DNA from 3 places in the Bacillus sp. FSL H8-0534 genome. Region 3 is predicted to be linked to each of the others. Evidence: a T-box and tRNA genes for the amino acid it is inferred to sense, from the RefSeq annotation. Region 3 holds a T-box; the other regions hold tRNA genes.
The links. A T-box is a leader RNA that pairs with one kind of tRNA and senses whether it is charged. The one in region 3 lies ahead of tyrS (tyrosine--tRNA ligase), so its partner is inferred to be a tRNA-Tyr.
Positions count from the first base shown of each region.

Region 1: it has a tRNA-Tyr gene. The T-box ahead of tyrS (tyrosine--tRNA ligase) is inferred to sense a tRNA for this amino acid. The anticodon was not compared.
Region 2: it has a tRNA-Tyr gene. The T-box ahead of tyrS (tyrosine--tRNA ligase) is inferred to sense a tRNA for this amino acid. The anticodon was not compared.

Region 1 covers NZ_JBBOUC010000001.1:2,578,791-2,581,031, forward strand. The annotation lists gene MHH71_RS13200 (C1 family peptidase) at 1-29, opposite strand, end outside; tRNA gene MHH71_RS13205 (tRNA-Leu) at 682-763, opposite strand; tRNA gene MHH71_RS13210 (tRNA-Cys) at 774-844, opposite strand; tRNA gene MHH71_RS13215 (tRNA-Gly) at 859-933, opposite strand; tRNA gene MHH71_RS13220 (tRNA-Gln) at 939-1,013, opposite strand; tRNA gene MHH71_RS13225 (tRNA-His) at 1,079-1,154, opposite strand; tRNA gene MHH71_RS13230 (tRNA-Trp) at 1,167-1,240, opposite strand; tRNA gene MHH71_RS13235 (tRNA-Tyr) at 1,255-1,338, opposite strand; tRNA gene MHH71_RS13240 (tRNA-Thr) at 1,349-1,424, opposite strand; tRNA gene MHH71_RS13245 (tRNA-Phe) at 1,439-1,514, opposite strand; tRNA gene MHH71_RS13250 (tRNA-Asp) at 1,524-1,599, opposite strand; tRNA gene MHH71_RS13255 (tRNA-Met) at 1,603-1,679, opposite strand; tRNA gene MHH71_RS13260 (tRNA-Val) at 1,704-1,779, opposite strand; tRNA gene MHH71_RS13265 (tRNA-Glu) at 1,785-1,859, opposite strand; tRNA gene MHH71_RS13270 (tRNA-Ser) at 1,870-1,961, opposite strand; tRNA gene MHH71_RS13275 (tRNA-Asn) at 1,967-2,041, opposite strand; rRNA gene rrf (5S ribosomal RNA) at 2,051-2,166, opposite strand.
Region 2 covers NZ_JBBOUC010000001.1:2,961,610-2,963,850, reverse strand. The annotation lists rRNA gene MHH71_RS15130 (23S ribosomal RNA) at 1-128, shown strand, start outside; rRNA gene rrf (5S ribosomal RNA) at 231-346, shown strand; tRNA gene MHH71_RS15120 (tRNA-Asn) at 355-429, shown strand; tRNA gene MHH71_RS15115 (tRNA-Thr) at 434-506, shown strand; tRNA gene MHH71_RS15110 (tRNA-Glu) at 530-604, shown strand; tRNA gene MHH71_RS15105 (tRNA-Val) at 610-685, shown strand; tRNA gene MHH71_RS15100 (tRNA-Tyr) at 702-785, shown strand; tRNA gene MHH71_RS15095 (tRNA-Gln) at 851-925, shown strand; tRNA gene MHH71_RS15090 (tRNA-Lys) at 931-1,006, shown strand; tRNA gene MHH71_RS15085 (tRNA-Gly) at 1,012-1,083, shown strand; tRNA gene MHH71_RS15080 (tRNA-Ala) at 1,094-1,166, shown strand; gene MHH71_RS15075 (glycerate kinase) at 1,329-2,241, shown strand, end outside.
Region 3 covers NZ_JBBOUC010000001.1:3,640,542-3,642,782, reverse strand. The annotation lists gene tyrS (tyrosine--tRNA ligase) at 1-850, opposite strand, end outside; T-box leader at 921-1,142, opposite strand; gene murB (UDP-N-acetylmuramate dehydrogenase) at 1,270-2,187, opposite strand.

The DNA of each region.
Region 1 (2,241 bases), 1.1 Mb from region 3:
AGGCTAAGAATTGATTCTTTTGAATTCATATTTAAACATTCGTCCTTTCCTTATAGACAAAGTCATTCAATATATATCCTTAACATATACATTGGAAAATATGTATTCTATAACAGAGAGTCTTGGTTATACTTTGACTTCCTCGTATAAAAAAAACGAGTAAAGCCAACGAGAATGGTGGTCACTTACTATAATTAAACGCGGGGCTCCGTAGGATTTTCTACTTTATTACGCATATATAAAATGACGTTTTCTTTACTATGTTCCTCTGTGACGTTATACAACTTTAAATTTATACTGTCGATACCTTGCTCACGTAAATGGTTTAGGCAGATACTTCCTTACGATAAAGCCCAATCGTATGAGGCCTTAAATTACGTAACTCACAATTCTTCGTAAAAATACTTAGCGCATCCTCAAACGTTTCTACGTACGACTTTTTACTTTTGTGAACAACAAGATAATTCGCGATCATTTAACACGTTCCTTCGTCTTACCACAACTACACCTCCACACTCAGCGTAAACGATTTGCTCGCACGCTTCGAGTTAATATAGTCATCTAAGAATTCAACGTCTATAAACGCAAAAAAAGCACTCCTTACCGCAGTAAGAAGCGCTTAATATGTACGATATAATCAATCCGAAGACAAATAAAAAAGACGATTACTCGTCTTTTTGATACCGATGGTCGGGGTCGAACCGACACTCCCGAAGGAACACGATTTTGAGTCGTGCGCGTCTGCCAATTCCGCCACATCGGCATAATGAGAAAGGCGGCAACCGGATTCGAACCGGTGGTAAAGGTTTTGCAGACCTCTGCCTTACCACTTGGCTATGCCGCCATATTAAATTACTTTGGAGCGGAAGACGGGATTCGAACCCGCGACCCCAACCTTGGCAAGGTTGTATTCTACCACTGAACTACTTCCGCAAAAATGGCTGGGCTAGCTGGATTCGAACCAGCGCATGACGGAGTCAAAGTCCGTTGCCTTACCGCTTGGCTATAGCCCACCGAAGTTTTAATTCATTATATGCAAGTATTAACTACTTTATTTACAAATATTAAAAAATAAAAATGGGGCGACTGATGGGAATCGAACCCACGAATGCCGGAGCCACAATCCGGTGCGTTAACCACTTCGCCACAACCGCCATGTTGTGTTTTGGCAGGGGTAGTAGGAATTGAACCCACACTGGAGGTTTTGGAGACCTCTGTTCTACCTTTAAACTATACCCCTATATAAAATGTAAATGGTGGAGGGGGGCAGATTCGAACTGCCGAACCCGAAGGAGCGGATTTACAGTCCGCCGCGTTTAGCCACTTCGCTACCCCTCCGAAACTTACATGGTGCCGGCTAGAGGACTTGAACCCCCAACCTACTGATTACAAGTCAGTTGCTCTACCAATTGAGCTAAGCCGGCATATTTAGTTAAAATGGTGGCTCGGGACGGAATCGAACCGCCGACACGAGGATTTTCAGTCCTCTGCTCTACCGACTGAGCTACCGAGCCAGAAATAAATGGCGGTCCCGACCGGGGTCGAACCGGCGATCTCCTGCGTGACAGGCAGGCATGTTAACCACTACACCACGGGACCATTTGGTTGCGGGGACAGGATTTGAACCTGCGACCTTCGGGTTATGAGCCCGACGAGCTACCGAACTGCTCCACCCCGCGACAATACTATTCATATGTTATATATGGTGGAGGATGACGGGATCGAACCGCCGACCCCCTGCTTGTAAGGCAGGTGCTCTCCCAGCTGAGCTAATCCTCCAAAAGTGGTGACCCGTACGGGATTCGAACCCGTGTTACCGCCGTGAAAGGGCGGTGTCTTAACCACTTGACCAACGGGCCAAAAATATTATGGCGGAGAGCAAGGGATTCGAACCCTTGATACGCTTGTGACGTATACACGATTTCCAATCGTGCTCCTTCGGCCAACTCGGACAGCTCTCCAATCATGGCTCCGCAGGTAGGAATCGAACCTACGACCGATCGGTTAACAGCCGATAGCTCTACCGCTGAGCTACTGCGGAATGATATTAGCCTGGCAACGTCCTACTCTCACAGGGGCAAGGCCCCAACTACCATCGGCGCTAGAGAGCTTAACTTCCGTGTTCGGTATGGGAACGGGTGTGACCTCTCTGCCATCATTACCAGACTATATTCACTTGAGACAAACACTATTATACTTAATTGATTAAAAAAGTCAATAAGTTTTTTTATGTTCTCTCAA
Region 2 (2,241 bases), 680 kb from region 3:
CTCAAGATGAGATTTCCCATAGCGTAAGCTAGTAAGATCCCTGAAAGATGATCAGGTTGATAGGTTCGAGGTGGAAGCATGGTGACATGTGGAGCTGACGAATACTAATAGATCGAGGACTTAACCATATAATATGAAGCAAATGTTATCTAGTTTTGAGAGAACATAAAAAAACTTGTTGACATTTTAAATGAATCAAGTATAATAATGATTGTCTCAAATGAAATAAGTCTGGTAATGATGGCAGAGAGGTCACACCCGTTCCCATACCGAACACGGAAGTTAAGCTCTCTAGCGCCGATGGTAGTTGGGACCTTGTCCCTGTGAGAGTAGGACGTTGCCAGGCAATATTATTCCGCAGTAGCTCAGTGGTAGAGCTATCGGCTGTTAACCGATCGGTCGTAGGTTCGAGTCCTACCTGCGGAGCCATTATGCTTCCATAGCTCAGCTGGTAGAGCACTTCCATGGTAAGGAAGAGGTCACCGGTTCAAGCCCGGTTGGAAGCTTGGGAACAGTTTTAATTTTTTTTGGCCCGTTGGTCAAGTGGTTAAGACACCGCCCTTTCACGGCGGTAACACGGGTTCGAATCCCGTACGGGTCACCACTTTTGGAGGATTAGCTCAGCTGGGAGAGCACCTGCCTTACAAGCAGGGGGTCGGCGGTTCGATCCCGTCATCCTCCACCATATATTTTATAATGTCGGAGGGGTAGCGAAGTGGCTAAACGCGGCGGACTGTAAATCCGCTCCTTCGGGTTCGGCAGTTCGAATCTGCCCCCCTCCACCATTTTCAAAAAAACAACCTGAAAAGGTTTATTTTTTTGAAAAGACAACCATACTAGTAAATATTAATGGGCTATAGCCAAGCGGTAAGGCAACGGACTTTGACTCCGTCATGCGCTGGTTCGAATCCAGCTAGCCCAGCCATTTACGAGCCATTAGCTCAGTTGGTAGAGCATCTGACTTTTAATCAGAGGGTCGAAGGTTCGAGTCCTTCATGGCTCACCATTTTCGCGGAAGTAGTTCAGTGGTAGAATACAACCTTGCCAAGGTTGGGGTCGCGGGTTCGAATCCCGTCTTCCGCTTTTTTACTTCGGGGCCTTAGCTCAGCTGGGAGAGCGCCTGCCTTGCACGCAGGAGGTCAGCGGTTCGATCCCGCTAGGCTCCATTATAAATTAGAAAAAACCTTACATCTTTTGATGTAAGGTTTTTTGTCTATCTTGCTTAATAAGGATGAGTTTCCATTCATTTCGTTTACAATAGAAAGATAGAGTGAAATATACCATTTGAATTGAAGTGTGTTGGAATAAGGGGAATGGAGGGATCGGTGTTGAAAATTGTTATTGCATCTGATTCATATAAAGAAAGCTTACGAGCGATAGAGGTATGTAAGGCTATTGAAAAAGGATTTACTAAAATTTTTCCTGAAGCTGAGTATGTAAAAGTCCCGATTGGAGATGGAGGAGAAGGTACAGTCCAGTCCCTTGTTGATGCTACAGGGGGAAAGATTATTCCACTTCATGTAACAGGTCCACTTGGTGAGCGTGTAGAAGCATTTTACGGCATTTCTCAAGACAAAAGAACAGCGTTTATTGAAATGGCAGCAGCATCAGGATTACAGCATGTTTCAGTTAAAAAGCGAAATCCTCTTATTACAACAACAAAAGGAACGGGAGAGCTTATATTAGATGCACTGGATAAAGGCGTACAGCACATCATTTTAGGTCTTGGCGGAAGTGCTACGAACGATGGGGGTGCCGGAATGCTCTCTGCCTTAGGTGTAAAATTTTTAGAGAAAGATGGACGAGTAATAGAACCTGTCGGTGGAAATTTACATTCTATTGATTCTTTAGATTTATTGAAGTTGGATTCTCGTTTAGCACATGTAAAACTAGAAGCGGCGTGTGATGTAGATAATCCTTTGACAGGACAAAAAGGAGCATCTTTTGTATTTGCAAAACAAAAGGGAGCAAGTGCAGAAATGATTGCACAGTTAGATGATAACTTAAAGCGTTATGCCCATGTATTAAAAAAATATTTACATATTGATGTGGAAGAGATTGCAGGTGCAGGAGCTGCGGGGGGATTAGGCGCTGCTGTTGCTGCTGTACTACAAGGGGAATTAAGAAAAGGAATTGAAATTGTATTAGATTATACAAATTTTGATGAACATATAAAAGAAGCGGATCTAGTTCTTACAGGTGAAGGAAGGATAGATGTACAAACAGCTTATGGAAAAGCTC
Region 3 (2,241 bases):
TCACTACTAATTCATCAATTCTATCCTTCGTTAAGAACGTAAAGTATTTCAAGTACTTAACTACATCACGGTCATCCGTATTCACCCAGAACTGGTAGAATTCAAATGGCGTTGTTTTTTCAGGATCTAACCAAACTGCTCCGCCTGCTGATTTACCAAATTTCGTACCGTCTGATTTTAATAATAATGGAATTGTTAATCCAAAAACTTTGGCTTCATGCCCTTCTAATTTACGAATTAAATCTAAACCACTTGTAATATTTCCCCACTGGTCACTACCACCAATTTGTAGTTGTACCCCTTCTTCTTTGTATAAGTGATGGAAATCCATTGCTTGTAATATTTGGTACGTGAATTCCGTAAATGAAATCCCTGTATCTAAACGGCTCGCTACTATATCTTTCGCTAACATACTATTTATACTAAAGTTTTTACCGTAGTCACGTAAAAACTCGATAATATTGATTTGATGCGTCCAGTCGTAGTTATTTACCATTTTCACTTCACTATTGCCGCCAAAATCAAATAGCTTTTGCATTTGTGCTGTTAATGCGTCAACATTATGCTGTACCTGTTCTAACGTCTGCAACTGACGCTCTGTTTGGCGTCCACTTGGATCCCCAATCGTCCCTGTTGCTCCCCCAATTAAAATCACTGGATGATGCCCAGCTAATTGAAACCGTTTCATCATCATAAACGGAATCAAATGTCCAATATGCATACTGTCACCTGTTGGATCTACACCACAGTACAAGGAAATCTTTTTCTCTTCTACTAATTCACGTAATCCGTCTGCATCTGTTTGTTGATTTATGGCATCGCGCCATTCTAATTCATCAATAATGTTCATGTCTTTCCATCCCCTTTAATATTTAAAATTCCAATTTAAAAAACAAAAAAGCCCCTATGTCTACATTAGACATAGGGACGATTATTAACCGTGTTACCACCCAGATTGCACAAATAGGAACAATTTCACTATCCATACCACTCTTAGCAATAATATCGATTGCCACTCCGCTTAGCATTACCTAAGATACTCCAGAGTGTAATTCACAAGTTTGTTTGTGCTAGGTTCCATCAACCCCTAGCTTTCTCGATAACAGTGACAAACTGCTACTGGGCTCTTTCAACGTATTTAATATGTTAAATTATAGCCAATTATAGTGAATTGAAAACACATTGTCAATTATGCCCAAAAAATATTCACAATTTATTTCTTGTAGCATAAAAAAATAAACATATTACGCCATTTATTCCTTAAACCTTTTACTTTAAATCTTCTCCAATAATCCTTACTTCTCTTTCTAACGTAACACCAAATTTCTCTTTAACTGTCTTTTGAACGAAATGAATTAAATCGATATAATCTTGCGCCGTTCCATTATCAACGTTTACCATGAATCCAGCATGTTTTGTTGAAACTTCCACACCGCCAATTCGCGTTCCTTGTAGTTCAGAGTCTTGAATAAGCTTACCAGCAAAGTTATTAGGCGGACGCTTGAAAACACTACCGCATGAAGGATATTCTAATGGCTGTTTCGATTCTCTTTTATACGTTAAATCATCCATTTTTTCTTTAATCTCTTCATATACACCATTCTCAAGTTCAAATGTAGCTTCAAGTATGATGTAATGATTATTGGCAAATCTACTTTTACGATATCCAAAATCAAAGTCGTCTTTTGAAAGAGTAATTAGCTCTCCCTCTTTTGTCATGACAACCGCTTTTGTTAATACATATGCTACCTCACCACCGTATGCACCTGCATTCATATATAGAGCTCCCCCAACAGATCCCGGTATACCACAAGCAAATTCAAGTCCTGTTAAAGAATGTTCTAATGCTATTCTTGATATATCAATAATCGCTGCACCACTTTGTGCTACAATTGTCTGCTCGTTCACAGTAACATCCGTAATATGAGTCAAACTTAATGTAATTCCACGAATACCACCGTCTTTTATAATGACATTCGAGCCGTTTCCTAAAAACGTAATTGGAATGTTGTGTTTATTTGCATACTGTACAACTTGTTGAATTTCAGTATAGGTAGTAGGCTGTACAAACACATCTGCTTTTCCCCCTACTTTTATATGCGTATGATTCTTTAACATCTCATCTTGTTTTACATGTTCTTCCGGTAATACTGTACGTAAATATTTATATACTTCCTGCATATTCATTCTATGATTCCTCTATTTCTATTAATAATTAATGGCCTATCCTCTCGATAGTTC